DNA from 3 places in the Gordonia sp. NPDC003504 genome. Region 2 is predicted to be linked to each of the others. Evidence: predicted binding sites of a transcription regulator. Region 2 holds the regulator's gene; each other region holds the start of a gene.
What was found. Region 2 encodes LexA, which represses DNA repair genes until DNA is damaged. Its sites were predicted from a motif close to CGAACANNTGTTCG; they were not measured.

Region 1 (7,362 bases), on a different contig from region 2:
CGGCATCGAACACCAGGACCGGATGCCCCCGGCGCCGAATCCCGACGAATTGCCGGATCGCGCAGACGATCTGAGCGTCGAGGAACAGGCGGTCCTGCGGGAGTGGACGAACTTCGACATCCGGGTCGTGCCGGCCGAGCAGATGATCACCAACGAGTATTTCGCCGCGCAGCAGCGGGTGTGGTTCCGCTACCGCCATCCCTTGCCCGACGACCAGACGATCCACGTGTGCACGCTGGCCTACATGAGCGACATGACTCTGCTCGGATCGTCACGGGTGCCCCATCCCGACGTGACGCCGCAGGTCGCCTCCCTCGATCACGCCATGTGGTTTCTGCGCCCCTTCCGCGCCGATGAATGGCTGCTCTACGACCAGACCTCGCCGTCGGCCGGCGGTGGGCGAGCCCTCACGCAGGGACGCATCTTCGACCGTGCCGGCCAGATGGTCGCCGCGGTCACCCAAGAAGGGCTGACCCGACTCGGGCGCACCATGCCCGCCGACCAGCACGCGCGGCAGGAGCGGTGAGCGCGCCTCGCATCGGTGTTCTGGCTCTGCAGGGGGATGTGCGTGAGCACCTGGCCGCGCTGACCGAGGCAGGTGCCGACGCGCTCGCCGTCCGCCGACGCGCCGAACTCGACTCCGTCGACGGCCTGGTCATCCCGGGCGGGGAGTCGACGACGATGAGCAAACTGCTCGGGGTGTTCGACCTCTACGATCCGCTCCGGCGGCGTCTTGCCGACGGCATGCCCGCCTATGGATCGTGCGCCGGCATGATCATGCTGGCGTCGTCGATCTTGGACACCCGGGCCGACGCGCGCCACCTCGACGCTCTCGACATCACCGTGCGGCGCAACGCATTCGGACGTCAGGTGGAGTCCTTCGAGACCGATCTCGAGGTCGCCGGGATCACCGACGCGACCCCCATGCGTGCGGTGTTCATCCGGGCACCCTGGGTCGAATCGACCGGCGACGGCGTCGAGGTCCTCGCCCGTGTTCCGGACGGTCCCGCGGCCGGCCGGGTGGTCGCGGTACGCCAGGGTGATGTCCTCGCCACGTCCTTCCATCCGGAGGTCACCGGCGACAGACGTGTGCATGCCTACTTCGTCGACATGGTCCGCCGGTAGACTCACCTGTCAGGTTGTGCGCCCACGACCGTGATACCGGTCACGGCTGGGGTGGCGCACTGAGTCATCGAGAGTTGGGCACGTCAGTGCCGGAAGGATCGGGTAGAGCGTATGAGCGGCCATTCCAAATGGGCCACCACCAAGCACAAGAAGGCCGTCATCGATGCCAAGCGCGGCAAGATGTTCGCCAAGTTGATCAAGAACATCGAGGTCGCGGCGCGGACCGGTGGTGGCGATCCGGCGGGTAATCCGACGCTCTATGACGCGATCCAGAAGGCCAAGAAGAGCTCGGTACCCAACGACAACATCGAACGCGCACGCAAGCGCGGCGGCGGCGAGGAGGCCGGCGGCGCCGACTGGCAGACCATCACCTACGAGGGCTACGGGCCCAACGGTGTCGCGATCCTGATCGAGTGCCTCACCGACAACCGCAATCGTGCGGCCGGCGAGGTGCGCACGGCGATGACCCGCAACGGCGGCAACATGGCGGATCCGGGTTCGGTGGCGTACCTGTTCACCCGCAAGGGTGTGGTCACCCTCGAGAAGGCCGGGCAGTCCGAGGACGACGTGCTGATGGCCGTCCTGGATGCCGGGGCCGAAGAGGTCAACGATCTCGGTGAGACCTTCGAGGTGGTCAGCGAGCCCACCGATCTGGTGGCCGTACGCACCGCACTGCAGGACGCCGGCATCGACTACGAATCCGCCGAGGCCGATTTCCGGGCGTCGGTGGAGGTCCCAGTGGACGCCGAGGGTGCCCGCAAGGTGTTCAAGCTGATCGACGCGCTCGAGGACTCCGACGACGTGCAGAACGTCTACAGCAATGTCGACGTGAGCGACGAGGTGCTCGCCGAACTCGACGCCTGACCCGACCGGCGCGCGCTCGACCCGCACCCGGCGATGCCGGACTCCCGGTGTCACCGGATGGCGATGGCCGGTCGTTCGGGATGGTCGTAGCGCACCTCGATGTCGGGCAGCGGCCCGAGTTCCTGCTGCTCCATGAGCGCGGCGATCGTCCAGTGCTCGTCCGGCGGCAACCGTCGACGCAGCGTGGGCGGGCTCATCCGCAGTGCGATGCCCAGATCGAGGTCGAGATCCTCGCGCAGCACCATGGGGCCGGCGACGAGAAGTATCTGGTCGTCGGTCGCGTGCTGCCGTTGATCGCGAAAAGATCTGTCGGAGTGGCCATCCCAGAGTCGCGGCAGCCACCGTCGATGGTGTCGGAGACCGTCGAGCACCTCGCGGCGCAGGGCCGGGTAGTCGTACCACGACGTCCGGAAGCTCTCGACGTCGTGGGCACCCCACTCCAGCCGGAGGGATGCGGGACGGAGGTAATCGATCACCCGGATCACCGCGGCGGCACGGCCGCGCGCCCGCAGAGTCGCCGCGATGGCCTCGGCGATCGATTCCGGCCGGGCCGGCGACGCGCCGTCGACGCCGACGATCGACGCGCCGTCGAGGTCCAGGCAGGTCTGCGCGCACATCTCGACGAGACCATCGGGATCGATCGGGGTGTAATGCGTCATCACCGGACATTCTCCCCGGCGCGAATCGGGGTCGTGTCGATCCGTTGCATTGTCGGTGGCCGCCGGTAGCATCTCGAACAGCTGTTCGTCTTGCGGAGAGAGGTGTGTGACCGTGCGGGTGATGGGCGTCGACCCGGGCTTGACCCGGTGTGGCATCGCGCTGGTCGAGTCGGGGAGTGGTCGGCAGGTGACCGCCCTCGACGTCGACGTGGTGCGCACGCCCACCGACATGGACCTGGCGCAACGACTGCTCGCGGTCTACTCCGCCGCCTGCCATTGGCTCGACGTCCATCAGCCCGACGTGGTCGCGATCGAGCGGGTCTTCGCGCAGAACCAGGTGTCCACCGCGATGGGTACGGCGCAGGCGGGTGGGGTGATCGCGCTCGCCGCCGGACAACGTGATGTGCCCGTCCGATTTCACACGCCGTCGGAGGTGAAGGCCGCGGTGACCGGCAACGGCCGCGCCGACAAATCCCAGGTCACCTCCATGGTGACGCGCATCCTCGGGATGCAGACCAAACCGCGTCCGGCCGATGCCGCCGACGCCCTGGCCCTCGCCATCTGTCACTGCTGGCGTGGCCCGATGATCGAGCGCATGGCGCAGGCGCAACAACGCGCCGACGAGATCGCTCGGACGCACCGTCGCCGGGTGGCGGCGGCCCAACAAGGGAGAAAGCGATGATCGCCTCGGTACGGGGGCCGGTGCTGGAGGTAGCGCTCGATCACGTCGTCCTCGACTGCGCCGGAGTCGGCTATCGCGTCCTGGCCACACCCGACACGTTGTCGCGGCTGCGCCGGGGTGAGGAGGCGACGCTGCTGACCTCGATGATCGTCCGTGAGGACTCGATGACCCTGTACGGGTTCACCGAGCCCGACGCCCGAGCCCTGTTCGCGCTGCTGCAGACAGTCACCGGGGTCGGGCCCCGACTCGCGATGGCGACCCTTGCGGTCCTCGAACCCGACGCGCTGCGGCGGGCGCTGGCCGATTCCGACACCAAGGCGCTGACCTCGGTGCCCGGTATCGGCAAGCGGGTGGCCGAACGTCTCGTCGTGGAACTGCGTGACAAGGTCGACCGGCCGGTCGCCGACACCGCGACGGCGTCGGGTGCGGTCGGCGCGGGTGGGATCGCCGGGCAGGTCACCGAGGCACTCATCGGACTCGGATTCACCGCGGCCCCCGCGGAGAAGGCGGTCGCGTCGGTGCTGGCCGAGTCGCCCGACGCCGACGCATCCGCGGCGTTGCGTCGATCTCTGGCCCTGCTGGGGAAGACGGCATGAGCGGCGAGTATCCCGAGCAGGCGGGACCCGAGGAGGAACGCGAGGTCAGCGCGCTGCCGGTGCGCGCCGACGGCGATTTCGACGCCGGGTTGCGGCCGCGGTCCCTGGCCGATTTCATCGGTCAGCCCCGGGTGTGCGAACAACTCGAACTCGTGCTGCACGGGGCGAAGAAGCGGGGGAGCACCCCCGACCACATCCTGTTGTCGGGTCCACCCGGGCTCGGCAAGACCTCGCTGGCGATGATCATCGCCGGGGAGATGGGATCGGCGATCCGGGTGACGTCGGGGCCCGCGCTGGAACGAGCCGGTGATCTCGCGGCGATGCTGTCGAACCTCGTCGAGGGTGACGTCCTGTTCATCGACGAGATCCACCGCATCGCCCGGCCGGCCGAAGAGATGTTGTATCTGGCGATGGAGGACTTCCGGGTCGACGTCGTGGTCGGAAAGGGCCCCGGTGCGACCTCGATTCCGCTCGACGTCGCACCGTTCACGCTGGTCGGGGCGACGACGCGGTCGGGCTCGCTGACCGGGCCGCTGCGTGATCGCTTCGGGTTCACCGCGCACATGGAGTTCTACGAGACCGACGAGCTGGTGCGGGTGCTGCGACGGTCGGCGGGCATCCTCGGTCTCGACCTGCAGGCCGACGCGTCGTCGGAGATCGCGAGCCGGTCACGCGGCACCCCGCGCATCGCCAACCGACTGCTCCGCCGGGTCCGCGACTACGCCGAGGTGCGGGGCGACGGGATCATCACCGTTGACATCTCGCGCGCGGCCCTGGCTGTCTACGACGTCGACGAACTCGGCTTCGACCGCCTCGACCGAGCCGTCCTCAACGCCCTGATCAGGGGATTCGGCGGTGGGCCCGTCGGCGTGTCGACGCTGGCCGTCGCGGTCGGCGAAGAACCGGCAACCGTCGAGGAGGTCTGCGAACCGTTCCTGGTCCGGGCCGGGATGGTGGCCCGCACGCCGCGCGGGCGGGTGGCCACCGCGGCCGCCTGGCATCACCTCGGCCTGACGCCGCCGGCCGGCGCGCTCAACGCCACCTTCGGCGTTCGACCCCGCGACGGCGGAACCGCGTCACTGTTCGACGAGCTGTGATCGGGCAAATCCGGCACCCCGACGACGGGTACCTTGACATGACGGCCTTAGTGAACCGGTGATGGCCATGGCACACTGGACACAGTGCATGCCGACACACACTTGTCGGCACCCCCGCGACCCGTGGTTCCCACGCAGCGTCACGGGTGACATTCTCGATACGACAAGGACGTTTGTTTCCTGATGACGGAATCTCTGTTTCTCCCGTTGCTGCTGGTCTTGATGGTCGGTTTCATGGTCTTCTCGATGCGCAAGCAGAAGAAGCGTGCGGCCGAGATGCAGGACATGCAGAACTCGGTGCAGACCGGCACCCGCATCCAGCTCTCCAGCGGTCTGTTCGGCACCGTGATCGACGCAACCTCATCGGACTACGTCGACGTGGAGATCGCCACCGGCCTGGTCACACGGTGGAACCGGCTGGCCGTCATGCGTGTCGTCCCGACCGACGAGGCCGCCGCCACCTACCCCGGCTATGTCCCGCCGTTCGCCCTCGAGGATGACGATGATCACGACCTCGACGACGCGGTTGCCGACGACACCACCTCGGACACCCCGAACCTCAACAAGTCCTCCGACGACAAATCGGCCGATTCCGAGAAGTAGGACATCGGCGTCGCGTGACCCGCGACGCACCTGCCCCGCCCCCGGGATTCCCGGGGGCGGGTGTCTGTGTGCGGGACGCTACAGTGGCCGGGATGATCGCGCGTTCCCGCCGACACCGCGCTGATCAACGTTCGTATCAAAGGAGATCGAGTACGTGAGTTTTTCCCGTGGGGCCGAATCGAAGGGAGCCTCCACCGACGGAACCGGTGCGAGCGGTCCCACACCGAGCGGACCTGATCCCCGGACGACCGGACCGAAGGGCTCGCGTCGGCGGCCACGTCCCGACTCGGATTCGGCGAAGCCCACCACACGCAAACGGGCCCGGTCGTCGGCGCGTGAGATCCCGCCGTGGCAGCCGCTCACCGCGTTCGTGGCGTTGCTGGCCCTGGTGTACCTGCTGATCTTCTTCACCGGGGGTGGTTCGCCGGAACCCAAACTCGGTATCGACCTGCAGGGCGGCACCCGCGTCACCCTGACCGCCCGCACCGACAACGGTCAGGCGCCCAACCGGGATCAGCTCAACCAGGCCAAGCAGATCATCGAGCAGCGCGTCAACGGACTCGGCGTCAGCGGCTCGGAGGTCGTGGTCAGTGGCAACAACCTGATCATCACCGTGCCCGGCAAGGACGGCGCGCAGGCCAAGTCGCTGGGCCAGACGGCGCGGCTGTACGTGCGACCGGTCGAACAGCAGACCGCGGCCACCCCGCAGCCCGCCGATCAACAGCAGGATTCCGAGAACTCCGAGAATCTTCCGGCCGATCAGGTCGCCGCCCAGATCACCGAGGCGAAGAAGAACCGGCAGGCCCCCGCGAACTCCAACACCGATGCCCTCGCGGCCTACATGGCCAAGATGGACTGCTCAACCGACGCCAACGATCCGTTGCGTGGCAACGACGATCCCTCCCAGTACCTGGTGGCCTGCTCCACCGACGGCAAGACCGTGTACCTGCTCGGACCGGAGATCATCGACGGCCGCGACATCAAGTCGGCAAGTGCGGGCACCGAACCACAGACCGGTGAGTGGATCGTGAGCCTCGAGTACAAGGGCGACGCGGCGAGCTTCTGGCCCACCTACACCGCACAGAACGTCGGCAAGCAGACCGCCTTCACCCTCGACACCCGGGTCGTCTCGGCACCGGTCATCAATCAGGCGATCACCGGGGCCACCCAGATCAGCGGTAATCCGTTCAGCGAATCCGAGGCCACCGACCTCGCCAATGTGCTCAAGTACGGATCGCTGCCGTTGTCGTTCTCGACCTCCGACGCCGAAACCGTGTCGGCGACCCTGGGATTGTCGTCGTTGCGCGCGGGTCTGCTCGCCGGCGCGATCGGCCTGATCGCGGTGTTGATCTATGCGCTGGCCTACTACCGGATGCTGGGCTTCCTCACCGTGGCGTCGCTGTTGCTGTCACTGGTGATGGTGTACGGCATCATCGTGCTGCTGGGGCGTTGGATCGGCTTCACCCTCGATCTGGCCGGTATCGCCGGTCTGATCATCGGTATCGGCATGACTGCCGACTCCTTTGTCGTCTACTTCGAACGCATCAAGGACGAGATGCGCGAGGGACGAAGTTTCCGGTCGGCGGTACCCCGCGGCTGGGCGTCGGCGCGGCGCACCATCTGGTCGGGCAATGCGGTCAGCTTCCTGGCCGCCGCGGTCATCTACATCCTGGCTGTCGGTGAGGTCCGCGGATTCGCCTTCACCCTGGGTCTGACGACGATCCTCGACATCGTCG
Region 2 (7,362 bases):
CCGAGGACGAGGCCAACCGGATGCGGGTCGCCGGTGTCATCGCGCTGCTCGACCACACCATCACCGGACTCTCGTCGAAGGCATCGTCGGGCCTCGACCCTGCGGGGCGACTCGCGTTGAGCCAGAACCCCTACCGGGATGCGAGCGAGTTCTTCGCCGACTGCACCAGGCGGGCCATCCGGGATCTCGTCGACGTCGACGCGGCGGCCCGGGTGCGGTCACCGCAGCAGTTCGGTGCGCTGGCCGCTGCACTCGGTCCGCGCGTGCGTACGGCCGCACCGGAGTATCTCGCCTCGGCCGTCAACGCACTCCGGATGGTTGCGCCGCTGCGTCAGGCAATCGATGAGCATTCCGGTCATGTCGCCGCCGATGACGTCGCCGAGCAACTGGCCAACCTGATCTTCGACGGCTTCGTCCTGGCCACTCCCCGTGAGCACCTGGCCGACCTCCCGAGATATCTGGCGGCCGCACGCGAGCGGCTGGAACACCTTCCGGGATCGGCGGACCGGGACCGGGCGGCCATGAGCGCGCTCGACAGGGTCACGGGGCGGTGGAATCAGCGACTCGCCGAGGTACCCGAGGCCCGTCGCGATCTCGTCAACGAGCAGGCGCATTGGATGGTCGAGGAACTGCGGGTGGGTCTGTTCGCCCAGCGGCTGGGCACCCGATATCCGATCTCGGAGAAGCGCGCGTTACGAACCCTGGATCGACTCGGCTGAGAGGGCGTCGGATGTATCCGTGCCGTTGCGCCGCGTGAGGTTGCCCTGCAAATCGTCGATCTCGCGTTGGAAGTCCTCGAGGGAATCGAACGACCGGTACACCGACGCGAACCGCAGATAGGCGACCTCGTCGAGGTCGCGCAACGGTTTGAGAATGGCGAGACCGACCTCGTTGCTGGGGATCTCCGCAACGCCCGAGGCGCGCACCGTCTCTTCGACCTGCTGCGCCAACTGGGCCAGATCGTCCTCGTGGACGTGCCGTCCCTGGCACGCGCGGCGCACCCCGCGCATCACCTTCTCCCGACTGAACGGTTCGGTGACGCCGTTGCGCTTGACCACCGCCAGCACGGCGGTCTCCACGGTGGAGAATCGTCGGCCACAGGCGCTGCACGAACGGCGACGACGGATCGCCTGTCCCTCGTCGGCGACTCGGGAGTCGATGACCTTGGTGTCATCATTCCTGCAGAACGGGCAGCGCATGCATCGAGAATAGCGCCTCACCGTTCAGCGATATGCGGGCGTCAGCAGCGCCTGACCGACACGCAGGGCGCTGCCACCCATGTCGTTGAGCTCGACGATCTGGTCGATGACCGCCTGCCGCGGCATCTCGGGTGCCACGCGCGCGGCGACGGAATTCAGCGACTCCCCCGCCCGGACGTGCACCACCTGCGTGGCCACCGGCGTTGGGGCGGCGGATTCCTGGTAATCGCTGCCGGCGACACCGATCAGCCACACCAGCATCGCCAGCGCCACCCCGGTCAGCAGGGCCACCGCGGCACCGCGACGGCCCGCCCGACGGGACTGCGACGCGAGCCCGGCGCACGGCGTCCCGGCCGGGCGCCTGGGGATCGCGACCCGAGGCCGGTCGACCGGACGATTGTCGGCGGGGCGGTGGAGGTGCCGGTGCCGCGCCACCGGGGTGGCGCGGCGAGCCGGCCGTCCTGCGTGCACGATCGCGCCGCACCGGGGCGTGACATCGTCTCGCACCGCACACCGGGCGTCGGGAAAGGCACCCAAACGGGCACCGGACGGGGTGCGCCGAACCGTCGCCCGACGCGCCTGACCTGCGGTTTCATTGCGAACCAAGGTGTTCTGCATGAGAGTCTCCGATCTCGATCACTTCTCGATCACTTCTCGATCACTCGTTCGAGGAACTGATGTTCGAAGTTCTATCACGCACCTCCGACAATTTCTCGCGACACGTCGAACAAGTGTTTGAAGTTGTCGGTGACCTGGACTAACCTGGCCGTTGACCAGCAGCGCAGACCCGCGGACAGCCCCCGCCGCACCCCGGACAACCGACCGCATCGGACAACCGACTGCACGGGACAACCGACAACACCGTCCGACCACAGCAGAGTTTCCGACCGAAAGGATCGAACACCCGATGAGTGAGAAGAACCGACGTTCGACGACGTCGACGTCGTCGACCAAGCGCGGCCGCGGGCCGGCCGCCGCCGACGAGCCGGAGGTCCCGTTCGACGCGGTGGCCGCGGAGGCCTCGCTCACGCCGCGTCAGCGGGGCGTGCTCGATGTGATCCGCAAGTCGGTGCGCGAGCGCGGCTATCCGCCGAGCATCCGCGAGATCGGCGACGCCGTCGGGCTGGCCTCGACGTCGTCGGTCGCTCATCAGCTGCGGACACTGGAACGCAAGGGACTGCTCAAGCGCGACCACAACCGCCCGCGTGCGGTCAACGTGCAGGACGGCGAGCACACCCCGCCGGACGACACCGCGGTCGCGTCGAATCTGCCCGCCCCCACCTTCGTTCCGGTTCTCGGACGCATCGCGGCCGGTGGACCGATCCTCGCCGAGGAGGCCGTCGAGGACGTCTTCCCGCTGCCGCGTGAACTCGTCGGCGAGGGATCACTGTTCCTGCTGAAGGTGGTCGGCGAGTCGATGATCGACGCCGCGATCTGCGACGGCGACTGGGTCGTCGTGCGCCAGCAGAACGTGGCCGACAACGGTGACATCGTCGCCGCGATGATCGACGGCGAGGCCACCGTGAAGACCTTCAAGCGCAAGGACGGTCATGTGTGGCTGATGCCGCACAATGAGCATTTCGAACCGATTCCCGGCGACGACGCCGCCATCCTGGGCAAGGTCGTCACGGTGATGCGCCGGATCTGATCCGACCCCGGGCCCGCCCGATGCGGCGCTCGCCGAGGTTCAGCCGGCGAGCGCCGCGGTGGCGGCGGCACGTGCGGCCGCGGGTGAGGAGGTCGCCAGTGCTGCACTCGCTGCGGCGCGGCACGCATCGAGGGTGACGCCACCGAGTTTGGCGCCGACCGCTGCCGACGCCGCCGGCGCACTCGACAACGAAGTGACGCCGAGTCCGACGAGTACGCAGGCCAGCAGCGGATCGGCGGCGGCCTCACCGCAGACGCCGACAGGTTTGTCCATTCGCTTTCCGGCCTCGGCCACCATCGAGATGAGCGCGAGCACCGCGGGCTGCCACGGATCGGTGAGTTCGGCCAGATCGGCCGACATCCGGTCGGCCGCCATCGTGTACTGCGTCAGGTCGTTGGTACCGATCGACACGAAGTCGACCTCGGCGAGGATCGACGACGCGAGTATCGCGGCGGACGGGATCTCGACCATCACGCCGGCGACCAGGCCGCGCCCGCGCACTGCGGCCGCGAACTCCGCGGCCTCCTCGGCCGAGGCGATCATCGGCGCCATCACCCACGGAGTACTTCCGGTCTCGCGGGCCGCCGCCGCGATCGCGTTGAGTTGCCCGGCCCGGATCTCCGGGTGTCGAGCGGTGATCCGATTACCCCGGACTCCCAGGGCCGGGTTGGCCTCGGTGCCATGGTCGACGAATTTCAACGGCTTGTCCGAACCCGCGTCGAGCGTCCGCACGACGACCTTCCTGCCCGCGAACGCCTCCAGCACCTCGCGGTAGAGCTCGGTCTGCTCGGCCACCGTGGGCGCCTCGGCGCTGTCGAGGAAGGCCAGCTCGGTGCGGAACAGGCCCACTCCCTCGACCGGATATGCGGTGGCGGCGCGCGCGGAGACGCCGTCGGCCACGTTGGCCAGGATGTCCACCGCGTGACCGTCGGCGGTGCGCCCCGGCCCCGTCCAGCCCGCCACGAGTTCCGCCTCGCGTCGGCTCTCATCGACGGCCACCCGTGCCTGATCCGGATCCGGTTCCACCACAACGGTTCCCGCGGTGCCGTCGACGAGCACCAGGGTTCCGGCGGTCACCTCGTCGAGATCGGCGACCGCGACGATGCACGGAATGCCCAACTGCCGGGCGATGATCGCGGTGTGACTGGTCGGACCGCCGAGCCGGGTGACCAGCGCGGTGACCAGTTTCGGATCGAGTCCGGCGGTGTCGGCCGGTGCCAGATCGGCGGCGAACAGCACCGAGGGCTCGGCGGGCACCGGCACACCTGGTTCGGGTTGTCCGAGCAACTCGGCCACGACACGATCACGGACATCGTTGAGATCGGTGACGCGCTCGGCCATCAGACCACCGAGTTTGGTGAACAGCGCGGCGAACTGCTCGGTCGCCGCGGTCGCGGCCGACGCCGCCGACGACCCGGAGGAGATCAGCTTGCCTGCCGCGCCGATCCACCCGCGGTCCTCGGCGAGGCCCGCGGTCGCGATGAGAACCTCCGCGGCCGCACCGGAGGCATGTGAGGCACGTTCGCGCAGTCGGGCGGAAACCAGCCCGGCCGCGTCCACGAAGCGGGACAACTCCGCCTCCCGCGCGTCCTCGGGGATCGTCACGGTGTCGTGCACCGGGGCGATCCGCTCGCCGGGGCGAACCACCGGCCCGTAGGCCTTCCCGCCGACCACGGGAGTCCCACGCAGTTCCTGACCCTGCTGATGTTCCACTGCGTTGCCCTTCGTTCGAGGTTCGTATCAGCCGTCGTCGGCCGATCTGTGGTCCGTGCTGTCTCGAGATCGCTCTCTCGGCGGCCCGATCTGTGAAGAATCTGCCCGCCACACATCTCTTGTGATTGAAGTTACAAGAAATCCTTGACTTGTCAACACAAACAGGCGTAAACAAAGACATAGCAACACCGACTTCCACTCAAACCCACATGGACGCAGACATGCCGTCACCCGTCCTCTCCGATCGGAGCAATGTGTACGCCGAAGAAAGACAGCAGGCGATTGCCGAACTGGTTCGTTCGCATGGCCGCGCATCGGTCAGCTCGCTCGCCGAGCGATTCGATGTCACCAGCGAGACAGTGCGCCGTGACCTGGCAACCCTGGAGCGCTCCGGACACCTACAACGCGTCCATGGCGGCGCGGTCCGACCCGAACTGGTTCAGCTCATCGGCGAGCAGGACATCGCCGAACGCGAGACCAGCCACACCATCCAGAAGGCGGCCATCGGGCGGGCCGCACTCGCCTTTCTGCCGGCCGACGGCGGGGCGGTGTCCTTCGACGCCGGGACGACCACCTACCAGACGGCCGTCGCGCTACCGACCGATCGCCGCCTGCACATCGTCACCAGCAGCCTCCCGATCGCGACGGTACTGGCGGATCAGCCCAACGCCACCCTGTATCTCGTCGGCGGTCGGGTACGCGGCCTCACCCAGGCCGCGGTGGGCGCCGAGACCGTGGCCCGCCTTGCCACCTTCCGCACCTCTGTGGCGTTCATCGGGACCAACGGCATCAGCGAGGGCCTGGGATTGTCGACACCCGACCCCGAGGAGGCGGCCGTCAAGGCGGCACTGGTGGCCTCCGCCCAACGCGTCGTCGTCCTGGCGGACTCGTCCAAGATGAACCGCGAGGACTTCTCGTCCTTCGCCTCGCTCGATGATGTCGACGTCCTCATCACCGACGCCGGTGTCGATCCCTCCTACGCCGCTGCCCTCTCGGCCCGCGGCATCGAGGTCGTGATCGCATGATCCTCACCGTCACAGCCAATCCCAGCCTGGATCGCACGCTGGAGATCGCCGCGCCGCTCGAGCGCGGTGAGGTGCAGCGCGCGGTGGCCGTGCGCGCCGAACCGGGCGGCAAGGGCGTCAACGTCTCGCGCGTCGTCGCCGAGGCGGGCATCGACACCATCGCCGTCCTGCCCGCCCGCGCCGGCGACCCACTGCTGAGCGCACTCGACGCCGTCGGTCTGCGCCACGAGACCGTCGCCGTCGACGGTGAGGTCCGCTCCAACATCACCATCGCCGAGGCCGACGGCACCACCACCAAGATCAACGCCTCCGGCCAACCGCTCGACGATCGCCACCGCGCCGCCCTGACCGATCTGGTGCTGGCGCGCGCCGCCGGCGCCACCTGGGTGGCGTTGTGCGGATCGCTTCCCCCCGGAGTCGAGGACTCCTGGTATCGGGAGCTGGCCGATCAGCTCATCGCGCGTGGCTGCCGGGTCGCCATCGACACCTCCGGGGAGCCACTGCGCGCCGCGGTCACCGGCCACGTCGACCTGATCAAGCCCAACGAGACCGAACTCGCCGAGGTCTGCGGCGCCGACCCGACGGTGCTGCGGCGGGCCGCCGCCGCCGGCGACCTGGACCCGATCATCGCGGCCTCGGCCGAACTCGCCGGGCACACCGGCGGCGCGGTGTTGACGACCCTGGGTGCCGCGGGCGCCGTGCTGACCACCACATCGGGCAGCTGGTTCGCCACGCCACCCCCGATCGTCCCGCGAAGCACCGTCGGCGCCGGCGATTCCTCGCTGGCCGGCTACCTCATCGCCGAGGCGCGCGGCGCCGACGAACCCGAGCGACTACGCAGCGCCGTCGCCTACGGGGCCGCCGCCGCCGCACTGGCCGGCACCCAGCCACCCCGACCCGATCACCTCGACCCCGATCATGTCGCGATCACCGACCTCGCCGGAGCCGCCCCCGCCACATGACCCCGACTTCCCCGACCTCCCCCACCCCCATCCGACACTCCCGACTTACCCAGCAGTAAAGGAAGATTCATGTCCGAGCAGATCATCACCGGAGCGACGGTGAACCTCGACATCGACGCGGGCGACGACCCGTCGGCGGTGATCAACTACCTCGCCGAGAACCTCGCCGCCGCCGGACGCACCAGCGACGCCGCCGATCTCGCCCGAGGCGCCCTGGCCCGCGAGGCCAAGTCCGCCACCGGCCTACCGGGCGGCATCGCCATCCCCCACGCCCGGGCCGCCTCGGTCACAGAGGCCAGCCTGAGCATGGCACGACTGTCCAAGAAGGTCGATTTCGGCGCGCCGGACGGCCCGGCCGACCTGGTGTTCCTCATCGCCGCGCCCGAGGGCGGCGCCGCCGCGCACATGAAGCTGCTGAGTTCCCTCGCCCGCGCGCTGGTCCGCCCCGACTTCGTGGCGTCCCTGCGGGCGGCGAAGACCGACGACGAGGTCGTCACCCTGGTCGACGAGGCGATCAATCCGCCGGCGAAGAAGCCCGACACGGTCGCCGCCACCGAGAAGACCACCGTCTCGACCACCGAGGCCGCCGCACCCGCTGCAGCAGCCACCACTGCGGCCGTCGCCGCCCCCGCCACCGCCGAAAAGAAGCTCTCGATCGTGGCGATCACCGCCTGCCCCACCGGTATCGCACACACCTACATGGCCGCCGACGCCCTCAAGTACGCCGCCGAACGCGCCGGTGTCGACTTCCACGTCGAACCACAGGGCTCGTCGGGAACGACCCCGTTCACCCCGGACGTCATCGCCGGTGCCGA
Region 3 (7,362 bases), on a different contig from region 2:
GCCGCGGCCACCGCGGGTGTGGCATTGACGACCGCGCTCGGCGGCGTCGGCGTGATCATCGCGACGCTGATCGCCGCGATCGCGATCCCGTCCTTCGTCCGCTATCGCGTCGGCCAGCACGCCTGAGGCTCTCAGACCGCACTGACAGCGCTCTCACCCTCACTGACAGCGCTCAACACACCGTTCACGGCGCTCAGCGAGGCCCTCGGTTCGGTGCGACCATGGGAGCCATGACTGCGACCGTCGAGTCCTCGGTGGATTCCTTCCATGTGCCCGTCATCGACATCACGGCGTACACGGCCAATGGTGATCCGGCCGATCGTGCGGTGGTGGCCGCGCAGATCGACGACGCGGCCAGTTCGGTGGGCTTCATGCAGATCGTCGGCCACCAGGTCCCGGCGGTGGTGCTCGACGAGTTCACCGCGGTGATGGACGATTTCTTCGCGCTGCCGCTCGAGGAGAAGAAGGCCTACCGGACACCGCCGGAGATCAACCGTGGCTATGCCCCGCCCAAGTCGGAGTCACTGTCGTTGAGTCTCGGAGTGGAGTCCGCGGGACGGATGAACGACTTCTTCGAGGCATTCAACGTCGGGGTGGAGGCCCGCGAGTACCCCGCCCTGGCACTGCCCGATGATCACTACGCCGACAACACCTGGCCGTCGGTCGATCATTTTCAGGCGGCGGTGTCCGCGTACTTCGCCGAGGCGCGACGGGTCGCGCGCACCCTGACGCGCATCTTCGCCGATGCCCTGGACCTGCCGCCGGAGTTCTTCGACGCCTACACCGACCACTCACTCGACGTGCTGCGGATGAACAACTACGCACTGCCACCCGGCGAGGTGGACATCGACGGAGAGCTCACCGGCATGGGGGAGCACACCGACTACGGGATCGTCACCGTGCTGTGGGCCGATCAGGTCAAGGGGCTGCAGGTCCTTGATCACCACGGAAACTGGCACGACGTGGCACCGGCCGACGGCGCGCTCCTGATCAATCTCGGCGATCTCATGGCGCGCTGGACCAACGAGCGGTGGATGTCCACGCTGCATCGGGTGAAGCCGCCGATCGTCGACGGCACCATCGAACGGCGACGGTCGGCCGCGTACTTCCACGACGGCAACATCGACGCCACCATCTCGACGCTGCCGAGTTGTGTCGGCGCCGGCAGTCGATACTCACCGATCACCGTCGGTGAGCACATCGGCGCCAAACTTGCCGGATCTCGTGCCGGACAATCCAATCCGTATGCGCAACGTGACGCCGCCCGAGTGCGACAGGCGATGGTGCGCGGCCGCGGGCAACAGTAGGTCAGTCGCCGGTGACCATACCCGGGTACGTTGCCCGACGTGCGGCGTGCACCGGGCAATAGTGAATCGGGTTGTCGCGCTCGGATTCTGAAGGAAGATTGCGCGCCGGGGTCTGCACGAGTGGTGCGTCCTTCGGGACGCGGCCGTTGACACGGTCCCACGCATCGCGTGGACGCGGGTGGCGCAGATACCGTTTCGGGGTGAGCCGGTTCATGACGAGGTTGATCGCCCTGCCCAGCAACCGGAACAGCTTCTCGTCACGTTCGGTCCACGGCAGATTCATCATCTCGCGGATCGGCTCGTCGTAGAACCCGGTGGTCAGCCAGAGGAACGCCTTCGCGTTCCGCGGCGCGATGTGCCGGTGCCAGAGCCCTTTCGGGATGAACGACAAGAACGGCGGCGGGGGCAGCGTGGAGATGTCGAGGACCGTCCGGACCGACTCGTGATCGCGAAGAACATTGCGGCACATGTGGTCCCAGTACTCGAGGAAGTCCTCGTAGGTGTCCGGTACCGGACGCATCGAGACGCCGTACTGTGCGTACCACGCCTTGGATTCCTCGAACAGTTGCCGCTTGTCATCCTCGGTCAGCCACGGCCCGAAACGTTCACACAGACGGACATTGCCGTACCAGAAGGTGGCATGCGCCCAGTAGAAGACGTCCGGGTCGAGTGCGTGGTAGCGCGACCCGTCGGGCATGGTGCCCTTGATCGTGCGGTGATAGTCGCGGACCTCGTGGCCGGTCTCCGCGACGCCGTCGGTGGCGACGGGATCGAAGATGACACCGCTGATCGGATACAACGAGCGCATCAGACGTTCCCAGCGTTCACCGAAGAAATCCGAGTGATCCCAGACGGCCTGGCCGAGTTTCGGATGCATGTTCTGCATCGATCCCGCCCACAGCCCCTGGAACATGCCGGTCCAGGTTCCCCAGGTCTCCCACGTCTTGGATCCCGGTCCCAGCGGGGCGTACTCGTCGCGCGCGGCGTCGGAGGCGGTGGCGTCGGCGACCTCCGAGGCGGTGGTGTCACTCGCGTCGGTGGCGGGGGCGGGCGAAACCTGAGTCATGAGACGAAAGTTTAGAAGCGTCTCATTGGGGTGTCAATGTGGGCGCGCACCGCCCACGGGTGTCCACAGATTCCGGGGTGGGCGTCCTCGTCAGAAGTTTTTGTCGGTGGCCGTCTCTACAATGATGGTCAGATCGAAGAGAGCTTCGACGGTCATCTTGTTCGAGGGGGCGAGGAGTGAGCACCATTCCGTGGAGCGCGCGGATTCGTGGGGATGTGCGTGATGCGTTGCTGAAGCAGGGCCCGTCGCCGTGGCCGGGGTTGCCGCCGGAGTTTCTGTTCGGGGTGGATCCGGATCGGCTGGATCAGCATTCGATCAACGAGGTGCTGGTCGCGATGACCGAACTGGACCGGTGCCGCTCCTACATGGCATGGCTGGACTCGTACTTCACCGCCTATGTGGTGAGGTGTCTGACCGACCGCCCGTTGGACGAGTCGGCGGAGTACGCGCAGATCGCGGCCGAACACATGTCCCGGACCCGGAATCTCGCGATGGTGACCACCCGGCGGCTGCTGGATGAGGCGATCGTGATGGCCACCCGCCTGCCGAAGACCGGACGGGCACTACGCGAAGGCCGGATCAGCCACAGTCAGTTCCGCACCCTGATCGACCGCACCAACCTGCTCGATCCGGGACCGGCCTTGCATCCGAACACCGCGTTGGTCGACGCGGCGATCGCCGAGCGGTTGTTCGAACGCGCCGGGCAATGGCCGGCGACGAGTTTGCGGGACATGGTCGACAAGATCGTCTTCCAACACGCACCGGACGCCGTCCGCGAACCGCGGAAACGGAACCTCGACAAGCGGGCTGTGTTCACCCACTTTGAGGGCGATGGGACCGGGGAGATCACCGGCACCATGTCCGCCGAACACATCACGATCGCGGAGAAAACGATCGCCGCCCTGGCCGACTGCGCCTGCCGGAAGGACCCGCGGACCCGGCGGCAACGCCAAGCCGATGCCATGTACTCGTTGTTGTCGGGGACGCAGTTCACCTGTGACTGCGGCAACGAGGACTGCCCGGCCGACATTCCGGAACCCGGCTGTATTCCGGATGTGCAGATCGTGTTGCACGTCATCGCCGATGAGACCACCGCCGCGGCAATCGAGGAACGCCAACGACAACAAGAACAGCAGGAACAAGATCAGCAGGAACAGCGGAGTTCTGCCGCCGACCGCGAATCCGGGGGTGGTGCAACCGAATCGGTGGTGCAGGTCCGGCGTTCGGAACCGAAGGCCGAACCGGCTCTCGAGCCCAAGTCGACTGCGGATGCCGACACCGATGCGGATGCCGACACCGATGCGGGTGTGGCGCAGATGTCCTTGCTCGAGGAGAGCGGCTCTGACGAGGAGAGTGGAACTGCCGAAACGGAACTCGCCGCGGAACCCGCACGCGGACCCGACACTGAGCGGGAGCCGCCCGCGGATACCCGCGCGGGTATGGCGCGGATGTCGATGCCCAAGGAGAGCGCTGCTGCCGATGACCGGTGTCCTGATGCGGCGACCGACACCGACCAATCCGACACCGCGCCAACCGGCAGCGAATCATCCTCTACGGAAACGGTTTCGGCCGCCGAGCCCCCGCTCGACGGCAACCTCGGCTACTTGATCGGGCAGGGAGCGCTCATCCCCGAGCAGATCCTCGATCTGATCACCCGATACCCGACCACGATCCGACGCCTGGTGCCCAAAGGTGTCGATCCCGAAGACGTCGAACTCGCGTCGGCGTTGCCGTCGGATCCGTATCGGTTGTCGACGGCGTTGGATGAGTTCATCCGGATGCGTCACGGTGAGTGCGTGATCCCAGCGTGCCGAGGTAGTGCGTTCGACGGGGATTGCGATCACGTGCACGAGTACGACCACGAGCATCCCGAACTCGGTGGGCTGACCACTCCCGACGGGCTGAACGCGAAGTGCCGTGGACATCACCTGCAGAAAACGCACTCTCGCTGGCTCGATGATCAGTACCGGGATGAGAACGGCCGACTGGTCACGATTTTCACCACCCCGGAAGGCTTGAACATTCCGGGGCCGGCGGAAACCCTCGAAGATTTCTTCGGCGGGCTACGGCGCTACCGGTTCGCCGACCCACCCGCCGCACCACCGACACCACGGGAACCGGGCGTCATCTCGACCAGTAAGCGGGATCGGCTCGCCGCCAAATATGAACGGCGACGCCGCGAACGGGAACGCAACCGCGCCCGCATCGCCGACGGCGTCGACCCGTTGAACCCGCCACGCCCCCCGAAGCGACGCAAGAAGCGATACCCCGTCGTGCCCGATGACGGCGCGCCACCACCCTTCTGAGGTGTCGGCGTTGACGGTGTCAGCGTTGACGCCCGCGGTATCAGCGCGCCCGGAAACGAAGGAGGTCTCCGGCCACAAGCTGGGCTGCCTGCGACAGCGCCGCCGCCGTCAGCACGGCGACGACCGGATAGCCGCCGGTGACGGGATGGTCGGCGAGAAAGATCACCGGCCGCCCTCCGGGCGGGATCTGGATCGAGCCGTGCGCAACGCCTTCCGACAGCAGTTCCGGCAGTTCGGTTCGATGCTCCAGAAGTGGTGCGGCACTGGACTCCGGCCGAACCAATCGCACCCCGACGCGGTCGGCCTCGGCGCTCGCCTCCCACACCCCGGTGAAGAGGATCTCGTGGCTCACCACATGCGCATGCCGTGGCCCGGTGACCGCATCGAGTTCCACCACCTGGTGATGATGGTCGGTGCGGACCGGCGCGAAGGTGGCCGCCGGCCACGCCGACGCGGCGTTCCCGACGGGCAGGGTGTCACCGGCGGCGATGGCGGGTGGGCCCAGTCCGGACAACGTGTCGGTCGACCGGGACCCGAGGACCGCCGGTACATCGATTCCGCCCCGCACCGCGAGATAGTTCCGGCATCCCCAGGTCGGTGCAGAAATACTCAGTATCGCACCGGGTTTCACGGTGGCCATCACGCCGAGGCCGATGGGAGCATCATCGATCATGACCCGTGTGGCGGCGCCGGTGACCGCGATGATCGTCTCCCGGTCGGCCCGAATCCGCAACCCGCCCAGCGTTGTCTCGATGACCGCGGCCGACTCATGGTTTCCCACAAGGCGATTGGACAGACGTAGTGACACCAGGTCGGCGGCGCCGGACACGGGGACCCCGAGATGGGCGTACCCCGAGCGCCCGAGATCCTGGATCGTGGCCAGCGGACCGGGGGTGATGACCTCGAGTGTGCTCATCGCCGGATCTCGTCCGCCTCGAACCGGACCAGCGTGCCCGGCGCGAGGAGCGACGGTGGTGTCGCGCTCTCGTCCCACACGGTGATACCGGTGTGCCCCAGCAGGTTCCAGCCGCCCGGACTCGACCGCGGATACACCGCGCTGTAACCGGCCGCGATGGCGACGGCCCCGGAGGGGACCCGGGTGCGTGGCTCGCTGCGGCGGCGCACCCGGGTGAGGGGATTGTCGGCATCGTCGTCGGGAACCAGATAGGCGAAACCCGGGGCGAATCCCATGAACTGCACCCGCCAACGGGTGCGCGTGTGCAATGCGATCACCCCGGCAACCGTCGTGCCCACCTGTTGCGCCACGTCGTCGAGGTCGGCGCCGTCATAGCGGACCACGATCCGTACCTCGTCGACCGGATCGCCGGAGCCCACCTCATCGCGGCCCGCGCCCCGTAGTACGCGGGCGATGCCCAGCGAATCCGCGCCGGAACCCCCCTCGAACTGCACCAGGACGGTCGTCGCACTGGGCACGATCTCGGTGAGGGTCGACAGGGCTCCGGCCGAATGTGCTTGCCGGAGAACGCTCTCGGCGTGCCGTACCGCGAGGGTGGGGTCATCGTCGGCGGAGAAGTCGAGCAGCACCGCATCGGGACCCGCGGGCAACTCGTTCATGTCAGCCGAATCTAGCACCCCGGGATGGCACACTGGGTCTGCAGTGAACGGGATGGCGGGCGAGGTGAACGCGGGAGTGGCTGGATGAGAGAGATCGTCGTCTGCGGCGAGGCGCTCGTCGATGTGGTCGCCACCGGCGCCCCGGCACCGAGTGGTAGGCTGCCCGCGCTGCAACCCGCGCTCGGCGGCGGCCCGTTCAACGTCGCCGTCACGCTCGGCCGCCTCGGGAGCGCGGTGTCGTTCTGCTCGGCGGTGTCCACCGACGACTACGGCGAGGCGATCGTCTCGGCGTTGGGACGCAGCGGTGTCGGCACCACCCTCGTGCAGCGTCGCGCCGAGCCGACGTCGCTCGCGCTGGCGACGATCGGCACCGACGGGGCGGCGCACTACTCCTTCTACGTCGACGGCACCGCCGACCGCCTCGTCGCCGACCCCGGCCCGTTCGCGCCGACGGTGTCGGCGGTCTGCTTCGGCACCCTCTCGCTGGTCCTCGAGCCCGGTGCGTCCGTCTACGAGCAGGTGATGCGACGCAGCCGCGGCGAGGGTCGTCTCGTCGTGCTCGATCCGAACATCCGTGCCGCGGTCATCGACGATCCGGACGCCTATCGGCGTCGGTTCGCGTCGTGGGTGGAGGCCGTCGACATCCTCAAACTCTCCGACGAGGATGCGCGGTGGCTGGCGCAGGGTCCGCACGGCACCGGTCCGCAGGATTGGTTTCGCGCGGGGGTGAGCGTGGTCTTCGTGACGGCGGGTTCGGCGGGCATCGACGTCGTCACCGCCGCCGGGCAGTCGCGCGTCCCGGCCCGGGCGGTGACCGTCGTCGACACCATCGGTGCAGGTGACAGCATCATGGGTGCGGTATTGCATCAACTCGACCGGTGGGGTGCGTTGGCGCCGACGGCGGTCGCCGAACTCTCGCCGCAGCAGTGGGAGGACGTCGCGCGGTTCGCCGTGGAGGTGGCGGGAATCACGGTGTCGAGGCCGGGGGCAGACCCTCCGTGGGCGAGCGAGCTGCGAAGCGACTAGGTTAGGTTACCGAGAGTCCTGAAATGGACGAGTTCTAGAGATCTCGCATCTGAGCGAAGGGGTCCACGAGTGTCCGCTGAAA

Region 1: the regulator LexA is predicted to act here: its motif matches at 2,723-2,736, upstream of ruvC (crossover junction endodeoxyribonuclease RuvC).
Region 3: the regulator LexA is predicted to act here: its motif matches at 2,508-2,521, upstream of ACWDPV_RS04575 (DUF222 domain-containing protein).

What each region holds. Positions count from the first base shown of each region.
Region 1 is NZ_JBSFPC010000004.1:350,954-358,315, reverse strand. Features, by position in the region: gene ACWDPV_RS10995 (acyl-CoA thioesterase) at 1-526, shown strand, start outside; gene pdxT (pyridoxal 5'-phosphate synthase glutaminase subunit PdxT) at 523-1,125, shown strand; gene ACWDPV_RS10985 (YebC/PmpR family DNA-binding transcriptional regulator) at 1,237-1,989, shown strand; gene ACWDPV_RS10980 (nucleoside/nucleotide kinase family protein) at 2,040-2,648, opposite strand; gene ruvC (crossover junction endodeoxyribonuclease RuvC) at 2,761-3,330, shown strand; gene ruvA (Holliday junction branch migration protein RuvA) at 3,327-3,926, shown strand; gene ruvB (Holliday junction branch migration DNA helicase RuvB) at 3,923-5,023, shown strand; gene yajC (preprotein translocase subunit YajC) at 5,207-5,626, shown strand; gene secD (protein translocase subunit SecD) at 5,967-7,362, shown strand, end outside.
Region 2 is NZ_JBSFPC010000016.1:68,690-76,051, forward strand. Features, by position in the region: gene hrpA (ATP-dependent RNA helicase HrpA) at 1-719, shown strand, start outside; gene nrdR (transcriptional regulator NrdR) at 693-1,199, opposite strand; gene ACWDPV_RS21930 (LysM peptidoglycan-binding domain-containing protein) at 1,224-1,490, opposite strand; gene lexA (transcriptional repressor LexA) at 2,107-2,847, shown strand; gene ptsP (phosphoenolpyruvate--protein phosphotransferase) at 2,887-4,560, opposite strand; gene ACWDPV_RS21945 (DeoR/GlpR family DNA-binding transcription regulator) at 4,815-5,585, shown strand; gene ACWDPV_RS21950 (1-phosphofructokinase family hexose kinase) at 5,582-6,547, shown strand; gene ACWDPV_RS21955 (PTS fructose transporter subunit IIABC) at 6,617-7,362, shown strand, end outside.
Region 3 is NZ_JBSFPC010000002.1:88,137-95,498, reverse strand. Features, by position in the region: gene ACWDPV_RS04590 (MFS transporter) at 1-126, shown strand, start outside; gene ACWDPV_RS04585 (isopenicillin N synthase family dioxygenase) at 222-1,307, shown strand; gene ACWDPV_RS04580 (oxygenase MpaB family protein) at 1,309-2,373, opposite strand; gene ACWDPV_RS04575 (DUF222 domain-containing protein) at 2,550-4,679, shown strand; gene ACWDPV_RS04570 (5-oxoprolinase subunit C family protein) at 4,720-5,595, opposite strand; gene ACWDPV_RS04565 (5-oxoprolinase subunit B family protein) at 5,592-6,254, opposite strand; gene ACWDPV_RS04560 (carbohydrate kinase family protein) at 6,339-7,280, shown strand; gene ACWDPV_RS04555 (citrate synthase) at 7,350-7,362, shown strand, end outside.